2 regions of the Aquitalea sp. USM4 genome follow, and region 2 is predicted to be linked to the other one. Evidence: predicted binding sites of a transcription regulator. Region 2 holds the regulator's gene; the other holds the start of a gene.

Region 1 (7,381 bases), 1.6 Mb from region 2:
AGGTCCGGACCGGTACGCTTGGAACCCCACTGGAAGGGATGGTCGTAAACCGACTCACCCGCAACGGAGTAGTGACCATAACGCTCGGTTTCTGCGCGGAACGGACGAATCATCTGGGAGTGGCAGTTGTAGCAGCCTTCACGGATGTAAATGTCGCGACCAGCCAGTTGCAGCGCGGTATAGGGCTTGACGCCGGCAACAGGCTGCGTGGTGGACTTCTGGAATGCCAGCGGCAGGATTTCCACCAGGCCGGCAAAGCTGATCACGATCAGGGTGAACACGATGAGGTAACCCACGTGCTCTTCAATCAGTTTCTGGATCTTTTCCATGTTCTTCTACCTTTATCCGCTTAAGCGTGAGCCGATGCGTTGACAGCCGGGATCTTGGCGTCAACAGCCTTGCCACTGGCAACGGTGCGGAAGGTGTTGTAAGCCATCAGCAGCATACCGGTCAGGTACAGCGTACCACCCAGGAAACGCACGAAGTGGTAGGGGTAGGTTGCTTTCACGGCTTCCACAAAGGCATAAGTCAGGGTGCCGTCGGCATTCAGGGCACGCCACATCAGGCCCTGGGTCACACCGGAGATCCACAGTGCGGCGATGTACAGAACCACACCAACAGTAGCCAGCCAGAAGTGAGCTTCGATCAGCTTGGTGCTGTGCATGGACTCACGGCCGAACAGGCGCGGCAGCAGGTAGTACATGGAACCGATGGTGATGAAGCCAACCCAGCCCAGAGCACCGGAGTGCACGTGACCGATGGTCCAGTCAGTGTAGTGCGACAGGGCATTCACGGACTTGATGGACATCATCGGGCCTTCGAAGGTGGACATACCGTAGAAGGACAGGGAAACCACCAGGAACTTCAGAACCGGGTCGGTACGCAGTTTGTGCCATGCGCCGGACAGGGTCATGATGCCGTTGATCATGCCGCCCCAGCTCGGAGCCAGCAGCACCAGCGAGAACACCATACCCAGCGACTGGGTCCAGTCAGGCAGGGCAGTGTAGTGCAGGTGGTGAGGACCAGCCCACATATAGGTGAAGATCAGGGCCCAGAAGTGAACTACCGACAGGCGATAGGAGTAAACCGGACGACCTGCTTGCTTCGGCACGAAGTAGTACATCATGCCCAGGAAGGCGGCGGTCAGGAAGAAGCCCACGGCATTGTGGCCATACCACCATTGCACCATGGCATCCACGGCACCGGCGTACACGGAGTAGGACTTGGTCAGGGAAACCGGTACAAAGGCGCTGTTGACGATGTGCAGCAGGGCAACTGCCAGGATGAACGCACCGTAGAACCAGTTGGCTACATAGATGTGTTTAACCTTGCGGATGGCGATGGTGCCGAAGAACACGATGGCATATACCACCCAGGTCACGGCGATCATCAGCTTGATCGGCCATTCCAGTTCGGCGTATTCCTTGCCGAAGGTGTAACCCAAGGGCAGGGTGATGGCCGCGAGGACAATGATCAGCTGCCACATCCAGAAGGTGAAGGCGGCCAACTTGTCCGAAATGAGTCGTACGTTACAGGTGCGCTGCACGACGTAGTAAGAGGTGGCAAACAGGCCGCTGCCGCCAAAGGCAAAAATCACGGCGTTGGTGTGCAGCGGGCGCAAGCGGCCAAAGTGGAACCAGGGCCCAAAATTGAGCTCCGGCCACACCAATTGGGCCGCAATGATGACGCCCACCAGCATGCCTACAATGCCCCATACTACGGTCATGATGGCAAACTGGCGCACCACCTTATAGTTATAAGTGGATTGCGTTTCCATTTAGGGTTTTCTCCAAGGTTGCTAACTTAGAACGTGACAAACCGTGGCGACTTGATTTCCTGCCCGCTGCCCCAAACTGAAATGAGCAGGAAAAGCCGCTGAGGAACCTGAGCAATTTCAGACTAGCAAAGTGTTTGACCCGTGTTGACAATGTTCTGCCAGAAACCTGGCAAAGCGTGGTCAGACACACACTTTTTCCCCATTTATTCAGCAGGGATTCTAAAGCAAATACCCATGACGGGCCAGTTGATTAGTATGCCTGCGGGATTTTTACGTCCACCATTTTCTTGATTTCAAGCGAGCTGGCAGCAAGCTATTAACCTGATGCCGCTTACTGGGGATTATATTGTCATGCCTGTCCAAGCCCTTGACTTAAGTCAAATCGTGATCGGCAGCCCCCCTGTTGCGACGCGGGTGCTAGAATCTGCCGTTTTCTATCCTTTCCTGGGCAGATCATGACCAAAGCCGTCCGTTACTCCATTCGTCCGTGCTCGCCGGAAACCCATTGTTTCGAAATTACGCTGCAGCTTGACAAGCCGGCCAGCGGCGGACAGGTGTTTTCCTTGCCTGCCTGGATTCCGGGTAGTTATCTGATCCGAGAGTTTTCCCGCCATATTGTCAGTATTCAAGCCAGTAGCGCTGGTAAAAGTGTTGGGCTGCGCAAGCTGGACAAACACAGCTGGCAGGCGGACCCGGTAAGCAGCAGCCTGACACTGGTCTACCAGGTGTATGCCTATGACCTGTCGGTGCGTGGTGCATACCTGGATGACTCACGCGGTTTCTTCAATGCCAGCAGTGTGTTCCTGTCCGTTGCCGGCCGTGAGCATGAGGCATGCGAGGTGGAAATCCGGCCTGCCAAGGGCAAGGCCCATGCGGACTGGAAGGTGGCGACTGCCTTGCCCGCGGTGAAGGTGAAGAAAAGCGGCTTCGGGCTGTACCGTGCCGCGAACTACGACGAATTGCTGGACCATCCGGTAGAGCTGGGCGATTTCCATACGGTGAGCTTCAAGGCTTGCGGTGTGCCGCATCAGTTTGTGGTGTCAGGACGATTCCGTGGCGACTTGAAGCGCCTGGCGCGTGATACCAAGAAAATCTGCGAATACCAGATCCGCCTGTTCGGCACGCCAGCACCGTTCGAGCGTTATGTATTCATGCTTTATGTGGGCAAGGACATCTACGGAGGGCTGGAGCACCGGGCATCCACGGCGCTGGTGGCCAATCGTGATGATTTGCCAGCCTTCGACCAAACCGAAATCTCCGACGGTTATCTGAAACTGTTGGGTCTGATCAGTCATGAGTATTTCCACAGCTGGAATGTGAAGCGTATCAAGCCGGCTGCCTTCAGCCCCTATGACTTGCGCAGTGAAGGCTATACCCGTTTGCTGTGGGCGTTCGAGGGTATTACTTCCTATTATGATGACCTGACCCTGTTGCGTTGCGGGCTGATTGACAGCAAACGCTATCTTGGCCTGCTGGCTCAGACCATCAGCGGCGTGCAGCGCGGTGCAGGCCGGTTGAAGCAAACGCTGGAAGAGTCCAGCTTTGATGCCTGGATCAAATACTACCGGCAAGACGAAAACAGTCCGAACAGCATTGTCAGCTATTACACCAAGGGCGCGCTGGCTGCCCTGGCGCTGGACCTGACCCTGCGTGAGCGTAGCCAGGGGGTGACGACGCTGGACGACATCATGCGTGCCTTGTGGACAAAATGGCTGGCAGACGGCAAGGGACTGGCCGAGCAGGAATGGGAAGAAATCGCCCAGCAGGTGGCTGGTTTCTCCTTGCAGGACTTCTTCGATCAGGCGCTGCGCTCCACCACTGATCTGCCCCTGCCGCAGCTGTTTTTGTCCCAGGGGGTAGACATGAACTGGGACTACGCGGATCATGCCGGCGATGCCGGTGGCATCGGCCTGCCGGCGCCGCAGCGCAAACCCAAAGCCAGCCTGGGGGTGAAGACACAAGCGGACCCGGCAGGTTTGCGCCTGACCCATGTTTACGATGGCGGCGCAGCGCAAGAGGCTGGACTTGCCGGCGGGGATATTCTGCTGGCGGTGGATGGGCTGAAGGCAAGCGACCTGGACAAGATGCTCAGCCGTTATCGTGTGGGGGAGAGCATCACCCTGCATGTGTTCCGGCGCGATGAACTTCTGGTGCGTGAAGTATGTCTGCAAGCCCAGCCGCAGACGACCTGCCGTTTGCAACTGCAGGAAAAGACTGGTCCGTGGCCACAGGGCTGAGTGCCATGGTGCGACGGACATGATGGTTCAAACAGTAAAGCGAATCTGGGTGGCGATCCTGCCCGGTTCATGACTCAGACCGGCACCAACCGGCAACGACCTGAAAATTAGAGAGAAGAACATGGCGCAGCAGCCTCAAGTGAACTATCTGAAAGACTATGCCGTCCCGGCCTATCTGGTGGACCGGGTGGATTTGAAGTTCGATATAGAGGAAGCGCAAACGCGAGTCCATTCGCGACTGGTGATCAAGCGTAACCAGCAATCTGCTGCGCCAGCCGATCTGTGGCTGGACGGAACGGCCACCTTGCGATCGGTCACGCTCGATGGTGAGCGCCTGTCTGCCGATGCCTACCAGTTGAACGCAGAAGGCTTGCTGATTCCCGGCGTACCCGACAGCTTCATCCTGGAGCTGGAAACCGAACTCGACCCTGCCTCCAATACCAGCCTGATGGGCCTGTATGCGTCCAATGGCAATCTGTTCACCCAGTGCGAACCGGAAGGTTTCCGCAAGATTACCTTCTACATGGACCGTCCGGACGTGATGGCCAAGTTCACCACCACCATTGTGGCCGACAAGCAGAAATATCCCGTGCTGCTGTCCAATGGCAACAAGGTGGGCGAGGGCATGCTGGACAAAAAGCGTCACTGGGTGAAGTGGGTGGACCCCTACCGCAAGCCTTCCTACCTGTTTGCACTGGTCGCGGGCAAGCTGGTGGCTGCGCGTGACAAGTTCACCACCGTGCGTGGCCGGGAAGTGACGCTGGAAATCTGGACCGAACCTGCGGATCAGGACAAGGTTGCCTTCGGCATGGGTGCCGTCAAGCGGGCGATGAAATGGGATGAGCAGCGTTTCGGGCTGGAATACGACCTGGACATCTACATGATCGTGGCGGTCAGCGACTTCAATATGGGGGCCATGGAAAACAAGGGCCTCAATATTTTCAATACCTCGGCCGTGCTGGCGCGCAAGGACACCCGTACCGATGCTGAATTCCAGCGCGTGGAAGCCATCATCGCGCACGAGTATTTCCATAACTGGACCGGCAACCGCGTGACCTGCCGCGACTGGTTCCAGCTCTCGCTCAAGGAAGGGCTCACCGTATTCCGTGATCAGGAGTTCAGCTCCGATCTGGGCAGCCGTGCCGTCAAGCGCATTGACGATGTCAAAAGCTTGCGTGCCTTGCAATTCCCGGAAGATGCCGGCCCGACCGCGCACCCGATTCGCCCCGATTCCTACATCGAGATGAACAATTTCTACACCATGACGGTGTATGAAAAAGGGGCAGAAGTCGTCCGCATGTATCACACCCTGCTGGGCGAAGAAGGCTTCCGCAAGGGCATGGATCTGTACTTCAAGCGCCACGATGGCCAGGCGGTGACCTGCGACGACTTCCGTGCCGCCATGGCCGACGCCAACGGGGTGGATCTGGAGCAGTTTGCCTTGTGGTACAGCCAGGCCGGAACCCCGCTGCTGCAAGTCAGCAGCGCTTACGATGCCGCCGCGCAGCGCTATGCCCTTACGGTCAAGCAGTCCTGCCGCATTGTGGCTGGCCAGCCTGCACCGCAAGCCCTGCACATCCCGCTGGCCCTGGGCCTGGTGGGAGCGAATGGCCAGGATCTGCCGCTCCAGCTTGAAGGTGAGGATGAGGCGCGTCCCGGAACGCGCGTGCTGGATGTCAAACAGGACGAGCAAACCTTTGTTTTCATCAATGTGCCGGAAGAGCCGGTGCCGTCCCTGCTGCGCGGTTTTTCCGCCCCGGTGAAGCTGGAATACGACTGGCGTGACGATCAGCTTGCCTTCCTGATGGCCAACGACAGCGACAGCTTCTGCCGTTGGGAAGCGGGCCAGACCCTGGCCGAGCGGCTGTTCCGCCAGTTGATTGCAGCCCAGGCTGCCGGGCGGGCGCTGGTGCTGCCGGAAACCTTTGTTGCCGCCTTCCGCGCCGTGCTGAAGGATCACGCGGCTGACCCGGCCTTGCGCGCCCTGATGCTCGGCCTGCCGTCGGAAGCGGAAATCCTGGAAATGGTGGATGTCGCCGACCCTGCCGTCATCCATCAGGTGCGTGACTTTGTGCTGGACCAGTTGGCAGAAGCATTGCGTGGTGAATGGCACGAGGCCTACCAGTTGAACCAGACCCGTGAGTACAAGCCCGAAGATGCCGGCAAGCGTGACCTGAAAAACCGCGCCTTGCAGATGCTGACCCGGCTGAACGTGGCCTGGCCGGCGGAAGCGGCGCGCAAGCAGGTACTGGAGGCGGACAATATGTCCGACCAGATGGGGGCCATGCTGGCCTTGCGCGACCATGACGGCGAAGAGAGGGACGAGTGCTATACCGCCTTTGCCGCCCGCTGGCAGCGCGATGCACTGGTCATGGACAAGTTCTTCATGCTGGTGGCGTCCAGCCAGCTGGAAGGTACGCTCAGTCATGTGCGTGCCGCCATGGAGCACCCGGCATTCAGCCTGAAAAACCCCAACAAGGCGCGCGCCCTGATTGCCACCTTCGGCAACAATATGGCGCACTTCCATGCACAAGACGGTAGTGGCTATCGCTTCCTGGCGGATCAGGTACTGGCGCTGGATGCCATCAACCCGCAAGTGGCCAGCCGCATCGTCCGTGCTTTCAACCGCTGGAAGAAGCTGGAGCCGGTACGCCAGGCACTGATGAAGGCTGAGCTGGAGCGCATGCTGGCCAGCCCGCTGTCCAAGGATGTCTACGAAATTGTCTACAAGAACCTGAATGCCTGAAGCGGCTGATGGTTGTTGACAGACATGCAGCAAAAGGGTCGCGCAAGCGGCCCTTTTTCATTTTCAGCAGGCAGGGATATTGACCTGTGAGGTGCTTGTTTGGATCATACGACTGTTTGACTTTATTCTGGCCAGGATGGCGATGACGGAAATCACACAGCAAGATCACTACCTGACGCTGGACGATGGTGAACAGTTATACATGCGGCGCATTTCCCGGGCAGGCAAGGGAGAGCCGGTGTTGCTGATTCATGGCGTCATGGCCAATGGCCGTATTTTTTACAGCGACAAGGGCAGGGGGCTGGCGCCGTTTCTGGCGGCGGCGGGCTATGACGTGTTCGTTGCCGACCTGCGTGGCCGTGGCCGCAGCACGCCCAAAATCAATGCGGCCAGCCGGCATGGCCAAACAGAAATCATCTGCCGCGACCTGCCAGCCTTGCAGGCCGCCATCCGCAGTATCAAGGGCGATGTCGCCGTGCACTGGATGGCGCACTCCTGGGGTGGTGTGCACATGAGCAGCTGTCTGTTGCGCCATCCACGTTTGTGCTCACAGGTTGCATCGCTGGTGTACTTCGGCAGCAAGCGCAGTATTGCCGTGCGCAACTGGCGCAAATGGCTGGA
Region 2 (7,381 bases):
GGCTGACCCGCCTGTATCTGGTTGAACCCAAAGTGTTTCCCAGCGATGAAGCCAATGCCCTGGCCTCCGGTGCCGTGGATGTGCTGGAGAGCGCCACCGTGGTGGCGAGCCTCAGTGAGGCGCTCAGCGACGTCACCGTGGCCTGCGCGCTCACCAGCCGCCGCCGCGAACTCACCACGCCACTTTCCACCCCGCGCGAAACCACGCCGGAACTGGTGGCGCGCGCGCGCGATGGCGAACAGGTGGCGCTGGTGTTCGGCAATGAAACCTTCGGCCTGTCGATTGAAGAAGTGGAGCAGTGCAACCGGCTGGTTACCATTCCGGGCAACCCGGATTACTTCTCGCTCAACCTGGCCATGGCGGTGCAGGTGATGACTTACGAGCTGTTCAGCCATACCGGCGTTGATGTGGAATACCTGCGTCCGGAAAGCGAAACCGCCAGCCTGGGCGAGGTGGAAGGCTTCTGCCAGCATCTGGACCAGACCATGGACGCCATCGGCTACTACCGCCGCCGTAACAGCGAGCGACTGATGCGCCGCATGCGCGCGCTGTTCAACCGTTCCGGCATGCTGCGCGACGAGGTGGACATCCTGCGTGGCCTGATGAAGCAGATCCAGCGCGTGGCAGACGGCCATGAGCACGGCGGCGAATCCTGATCGCGGTTTTTATCTGCCTTACACGCAGCCTGCGCTGCGTGATCTGGCTTTCTTGCTGACCGCCCCTGCTCCCTGGGATAGCGGCTGCAATCTTTCGCCACAACGCCTGCTGGGCCCGGATGGCCCGGCCTTGCTGGCCGCGCTGGAGCAAGACCCGGCACCGCTCTATGCCTGGCTGGCCGACCAGCCCTGTCGCCGTCTGGGCCACTATGCCGAGCGCTTGCTGGCTTTCTGGTTTCACCTCGCGCCCCATATCGAGCTGGTGGCCGCCAATCTGCCGCTACGGGACGCCAGCGGCCGCACCATTGGCGAATTTGATTTCCTGATCCGGCTGGATGGCGAACCACTGCACGTGGAAACCGCCAGCAAATTCTATCTGCAACTGGGCGAGGGGCCGGACAGTCTGGTAGGCCCCAGTCTGCGCGATGCCTGGCTGCTGAAGGCGGGTAAATTGCAGGCGCAGTTGCAGCTGTCCCGCCACCCCCTGGCCCGGCGCGTGTTGCCGCCAGACTTTGTGGCCTGCGCCAGTCAGGCCCGGCTGGCCGGCTGGTTTTTCTATTCCCGACCGTCCCGCCCCATGCCGCCACTGGCTGCGGATCAGCTGCAAGGCTGGTTCAGCCCGCTATTGCAGCCCTGGCCCAGTAGCAGCCCGGCATCACGCTGGATGTGGCTGCCACGCTTGAACTGGCTGGCTCCGGCCCGCGTGGCCGAAGCCGAAGTGCGTGAACAGCACAGCCTGCGCCAGGAATTGCGCCAGGCCGTGGTGCCGCAACTGGTGGCCGAGCTGTTGCCGCTGGGCGATGGCTACTGGGAGGAGGTGGCGCGCGGTTTCGTGGTGCCGCCAGGCTGGCCCGAAGCAACGCGCCTGCAGGCATTGATGGCCACGCTGCCAGGGAGTCCCGCCGCATGAAGCGCTTGCTGTTGTTGTATGCCAGCCAGACCGGCCGCACCTTGCAGCTGGTTGATGCCGTGCGCGCCAGCGTAGCGCAGCTGGCCGATGACCTGCAGTTCAACTGCCTGCCCGCCGAGCAGGCCACACTGGATGATTTGCTGACAACAGACGGCATCGTGCTGGCAACGCCGGAGAATTTTGGCTATATGGCGGGCAAGATGAAGGATTTCTTTGACCGCACCTTCTACCCCGCGCAGGGCCGTACCGAGGGGCTGGCCTGCCTCTTGCTGGTGTCCGCCGGTAACGATGGCATGGGGGCTGTGCACGCCATGCGGCGCATCATCGCCGGCTATGGCTGGCACGAAGTGCTGCCCGCCGTGGTGGTACGCGGCGAGCCGGACGCCGCGCAGCTGGCTGAAGTGGCGGAACGGGCCGAGCAACTGGTGGCCGGCATGCTGATCGGGCGCTGGTAATACCTTGCCCGGAAGAGTTAGTGCTTGCGGAGAATGGCGCGCCTGCCCGGATGGGCGGAAGATGCAAAAAGGGCGGTAAGGCGCATTGCGCCCACCGCCCGGATGGCTGTTACCGTGCCTGTTGGCTTACACGCCGTTGGCGTGGGTACAACCGGAGATCAGGTCCTTGAGTGCATCGGCCTTGATCAGCTGGATGTGCTTGTGGTCCACGCTCAACCAGCCTTGCTGCTGGAACTTGGACAGCGTACGGCTGACAGTTTCCAGTTTCAGGCCGAGGAAGCTTCCGATTTCCTCGCGGCTCATGCGCAGGATGAAATCGTTGGCGGCAAAGCCGCGGGTGGACAGACGCTGTGACAGGTTCAGCAGGAAGGCAGCCAGACGTTCTTCTGCCTTCATGTTGCCCAGGAGCAGCATGACGTTCTGGTCACGCACGATTTCGCGGCTCATCAGCCGGAAAAAGTGGTGTTGCAGGCTGGGAATGTCGCGCCCCAGGCTTTCCATGCGGTTGAAGGGCAGTTCGCAGACTTCGCTGTCTTCCAGGGCAATGGCGTCGCAGCCATGCACATTGGACGAGATGCCATCCAGGCCCATGAGTTCGCCGGACATCAGAAAGCCGGTGACTTGTTCACGACCGTCCTGGCTTGCCACGCTGGTCTTGAAGAAACCGGTGCGCACGGCAAACAGCGACTTGAAGGCTTCGCCACTGCGGAACAGGTATTCACCGCGCTTGAGGCGGCGGCTCTGACGGATAACTGCATCCAGCTGCGTCATTTCGTCGCGGTTCAACCCGATGGGCAGGCAGAGTTCGCGCAGACTGCAGTTGGAGCAGGACACCTTCAGTGCGTGCAGAGTGTGTTGGTGTTGGTCTGACATCGCGTGTTTTGTACAACCCTGTAAAGAAGCTTGACCCTTGTCAAAGCGGAATTCGCACGTTTTCCGCAAATTTACCAGTCCACCTGACGTTTGACTATCAATACCCGACGACATGCACACCACCCATCCGTTTTCGCCTACCCACTGTGAGTTCGACCGAGCATTGATCGAACGTCTTGATGGTTCCGGCCCAAGATACACTTCTTACCCGACCGCAGACCGGTTTACCCCGGCGTTTGGCGAGAAGGACTATAAAAGCTGGCTGATGCAGCGCCATCTGGGCATGCATCAGAACGCTATCTCATTGTACGTACACATACCGTTCTGTAACACGGTTTGTTATTACTGCGGCTGTAACAAGATCATCACCAAGGACAAGAGCCGTGCCGACCGCTACCTCGATTACCTGGAAAAGGAAATCAAGCTGGTTGCCGCCTCGCTTGGCTGCCGGGAAAAGCTGATCCAGCTGCACTTTGGCGGCGGTACGCCAACCTTCCTGTCCGACGAGCAGCTGGACCGCCTGATGACCATGTTGCGTGCCCACTTCGAATTTTTGCCGGAGGGAGAATATTCCATCGAGATCGACCCGCGCAAGGTGGGTCGTGAAACCGTGCATCATCTGGCGCGACTGGGCTTCAACCGCATGAGCGTGGGCATTCAGGACTTTGACCCGCAGGTGCAAGCCGCGGTGAACCGGGTGCAAAGCGAGGAGGAAACGCTGGAAGTGATCGAGGCTGCGCGCGAGGCGGGCTTCAAGTCGGTCAGTGTGGACCTGATCTACGGCCTGCCGCTGCAAACCCGCGAGTCGCTCAAACGCACGCTGGACAAGGTGATTGCCATTGGCCCGGACCGCCTGGCGCTGTACAACTATGCCCATTTGCCCACCGTGTTCATGCCGCAACGGCGCATCAACGAGGCGGACCTGCCAGCCGCCAGCACCAAGCTGGACATCCTGCAGGACGCGGTAAAGAGCCTGGCGGATGCAGGCTATGTATTCATTGGCATGGACCACTTTGCCAAGCCGGAAGATGACCTGGCCATTGCCTTGCGCCAAGCCCGCCTGCAGCGCAATTTCCAGGGCTATTCCACTCATGCCGACTGCGACATGATCGGCCTTGGCGTGTCGTCCATCGGCAAGGTTGGCCCCTGTTACAGCCAGAACGAGAAGGACCTGGACAGCTATTACGCCGCGCTGGACGAAGGCCGGCTGCCGGTAATGCGCGGCATGGTGCTGGATCAGGACGACATCCTGCGTCGCGGCATCATCCAGGCGCTGATGTGCCGCTTCTCCCTGTCGGTGGAAGCCATCGAGCAGGTGCACGGCATCAATTTCGCCGAGTATTTTGCTGCCGAGCTGCCAGCCATCCGCGAGTACCACAAGCTGGGCCTGCTGACCTTTGATGGCGATTTCCTGATGGTGGAGCCCAAGGGGCGTTTCCTGATCCGCAATATCGCCATGCTGTTCGACCGCCATTTGCGTGAACGGGAAACCAAGGCACGTTATTCCAAGACCATCTGATGGTTTTGTTCAGACTGTTTAAAGGGTTATCCCCTAAAAAAGCAGCAAAAAAGCCCGCAGGTAGCGGGCTTTTTCATTGAAAAAGTGATGGTTTTTTACAACACATCCGGTGTGGTTTTGTCGGCCGACTGCGGTCTGGGGCTGCGATGCAGGCGAATGATGGCCTCGCCGGTGGGGCTGGCAATCACGTCGCGCAGCGTATAACTGTCCAGTGTGCTGAAAAATGCCTGCATGCCCACATCCAGCACGGCCTTGAGCTGGCAGTCCTGGCGCAGCGCGCAAGGCGGTTCGGCGCAGTCAATCAGCGGCACATTGCCTTCCAGCGTGCGGATGATGCCGCCCAGGCGGTAATGCTCGGGCGGCTGGGCCAGCGCCAGCCCGCCACCCTTGCCACGGCTGTTGTTCAGCCAGCCTTGCACCCCCATGAAATGCACCACTTTCACCAGGTGATTGCGCGACACCTCGAAGCGTTCGGCAATTTCGCTGATGGTGACCGGTTGCTCCCGGTCGCGGTGCGTCAGGTACATCAGCACGCGCAGGCCAAGGTCGGTAAAGCGGTTCAGTTGCATGGCAGTAAAGTGGGCTGGGAAAGTGCCGCGCAGGATACTCCGCAGTGCGGCAGCTCACAATGCGCAGCGGCAAACAAAGCCAATTCAGCCGGTGGTCATGGCATTGGAGCCAAACACTTCCATGTGGATGCGCGTGGCTTCTACCCCGGCCTCGCGCAGCTGGCGGTGCTGTTGCTGCATGAAGCCTACCGGGCCGCACAAATAATAGTCGGCATCCGGCAGCAGGGCATGGGCACGGATGGCATCGGCATCGATGCGGCCTTGCTGATGGAAGTCCACGCCCAGGATGTCGCTTGCGACCGGGGTTTCATAAAACACGCGCTGCTGCAGCCGCGCATGCTGCTGCGCCAGTGTGCCGACTTCCTGCTTCATGGCGTGAACCGCCCCGTGACGTGCGGCGTGCAAATAGCGGATGGGGCGCGACTGATCACTGGCCAGCAAGTGCTGCAGCATGGACAGCAGCGGAGTCTGGCCCACCCCGGCACTGATCAGCACCACCGGGGTGTCCCGCTCCTGATGCAGCACGAAATCACCAAATGGCGGCGATACCTGCAGGATGTCCCCTTCGGCCAGTTCGGCATGCAGGATGCCGGATACCTTGCCGGCGGGAGCCTCATCGCGCGCGTCTTCCCGCTTCACCGAAATGCGCAGCCAGTCCTTGCCGGGTGCATCGGACAGGCTGTACTGGCGCGGCTGGCTCAGGCCCCATTCCGGAATGAAACGCTGTACCGAAATGTATTGACCGGGCTGGAAGGCGGGCAGTCTGCCACCATCCGCGGCTTGCAGATAAAACGAGGTGATTTCCTCGCTTTCTACCTGCTTCTTCACCACGCGGAACGGCCGCCAGCCGCTCCAGCCACCGGGCTGGGTGGCGGCACGCTGGTACAGGCTGTTTTCCAGCTGGATCAGCAGGTCTGCCAGTTGCTGATAGGCGGCCGCCCAGGCTTCCAGCAGGCTGTCCGGTGCGGCTTCTTCTCCCAGCACCTCGCGGATGGAAGCCAGCAGATGCTTGCCCACAATCGGGTAGTGTTCGGCACGGATGCCCAGGCTGGCGTGTTTGTGTGCCACCCGTTCCAGTACCGGCAGCAGTACTTCGGGCGCATCAATATGCTCGGCATAGGCAGCCACGGCCATAGCCAGTGCCTGCTGTTGCTGGCCGGCATGCTGGTGCCCCTGGTTGAAGATGTTTTTCAGCTCCGGGTTGTGCTGGAACATGCGTTGGTAAAAATGGCTGGTCAGCAGCACGCCATGCTGCTTAAGGATGGGGGCGGTGGCTTTGACTTGCTGGCGGATGGTGGCACTGAGCATGGATCTTCCTTTAGATGTGTGTGAAATACATTTTTAAAAAGACAGGTGTTCGGCACGGACAGCGCGTAGCATAACATTAAAATGTAAATAAAATACACTTTATAAAAAGAACGCAAATTCAAGCTGCACGCGACAAAACCCATTGGCATAGGTATTTGATTTTGCAGTGCAAGAACAATGCCCCTATAACCAAAGCTGTCTTCACACGTATAGCCACCGTGCTGTGCGCGCCTGCAAGGAGTTGTGCATGTTCCGTCAAACCGCCCGCTGGATGCAGCATCTGAGCTATCCCATCCGCTTTGCCATCATCGGTACCGTGTTTGCCGTTGCTCTGGTTTACCTCACTTATGGCTTGTACCGCAGCAATCAGGACAATGTGGATTTCTCCAGCAAGGAGCGGGTGGGCGTGCAATATGTGAAGCCCGCCATGGCCTTGCTGCTGGCGCTGGAGCAGGAACAGGCCCAGCACGCCGGCCAGGGAGCAGGTAACGCGCTGGGAAGCGCAGTGCAGCAGCAATGGCAGGCCATGCAGCAAACCCATACCGCGCTCAACCCGGTGCTGGGCGTGGACAAGGAATGGTCTGGTTTCGACGCGAGCTGGAAAAAACTGCAGTCGGCACCACAGACGGACAACTTTCAGGCAGCCAGCAGCAGCTTGCGTGCGCTGATCAGCCAGGCCAGCGACCAGTCCAACCTGACGCTGGACCCGGACATCGACACCTACTACCTGATGGACGTGCTGATTACCCACTGGCCGGACTGGCTCAGCCAAAGCATGGAAGCCAACAGCATGCTGATGGCTGCCAAAGGGCAGGCCCTGGGCGGATCTGCACGTGACGCCCTGCTGATGCTGTTGCCGCAACTGCGAAATAACGTGGAGAGCCTGACACAGAACCTGAACAAGGCTGCCGCCTACAACCCGGCGCTCAAAGCCAGTCTGGCAGGCAGTGATGCCAGGTTGTTGGCCGTGGCTGAGCAAAACAACAGCGTGTTCCGCAAGGCCATTGACGGCCAGACCGCGACTGCCAGCAGCCTGGTGGCCGACACGCTGAATGCGGCGACAGCATTCGGACAAACGGCACTCACCCAGC

The links. The regulator FNR, encoded in region 2, switches genes on or off when oxygen is low (the NO sensors DNR and NnrR bind a similar motif). The targets are predictions, from matches to a motif close to TTGATNNNNATCAA.
Region 1: DKK66_RS02965 (M61 family metallopeptidase) is a predicted target of FNR. The motif match lies at 2,145-2,158, and genes of this name have one in related genera.

What each region holds. Positions count from the first base shown of each region.
Region 1 is NZ_CP029539.1:646,463-653,843, reverse strand. It holds gene ccoO (cytochrome-c oxidase, cbb3-type subunit II) at 1-329, opposite strand, end outside; gene ccoN (cytochrome-c oxidase, cbb3-type subunit I) at 350-1,777, opposite strand; gene DKK66_RS02965 (M61 family metallopeptidase) at 2,233-4,014, shown strand; gene pepN (aminopeptidase N) at 4,136-6,760, shown strand; gene DKK66_RS02955 (alpha/beta fold hydrolase) at 6,903-7,381, shown strand, end outside.
Region 2 is NZ_CP029539.1:2,291,251-2,298,631, forward strand. It holds gene DKK66_RS10670 (RNA methyltransferase) at 1-656, shown strand, start outside; gene DKK66_RS10675 (DUF1853 family protein) at 634-1,566, shown strand; gene DKK66_RS10680 (flavodoxin family protein) at 1,563-2,021, shown strand; gene fnr (fumarate/nitrate reduction transcriptional regulator Fnr) at 2,148-2,894, opposite strand; gene hemN (oxygen-independent coproporphyrinogen III oxidase) at 3,007-4,413, shown strand; gene DKK66_RS10695 (Rrf2 family transcriptional regulator) at 4,509-4,982, opposite strand; gene hmpA (NO-inducible flavohemoprotein) at 5,067-6,290, opposite strand; gene DKK66_RS10705 (methyl-accepting chemotaxis protein) at 6,538-7,381, shown strand, end outside.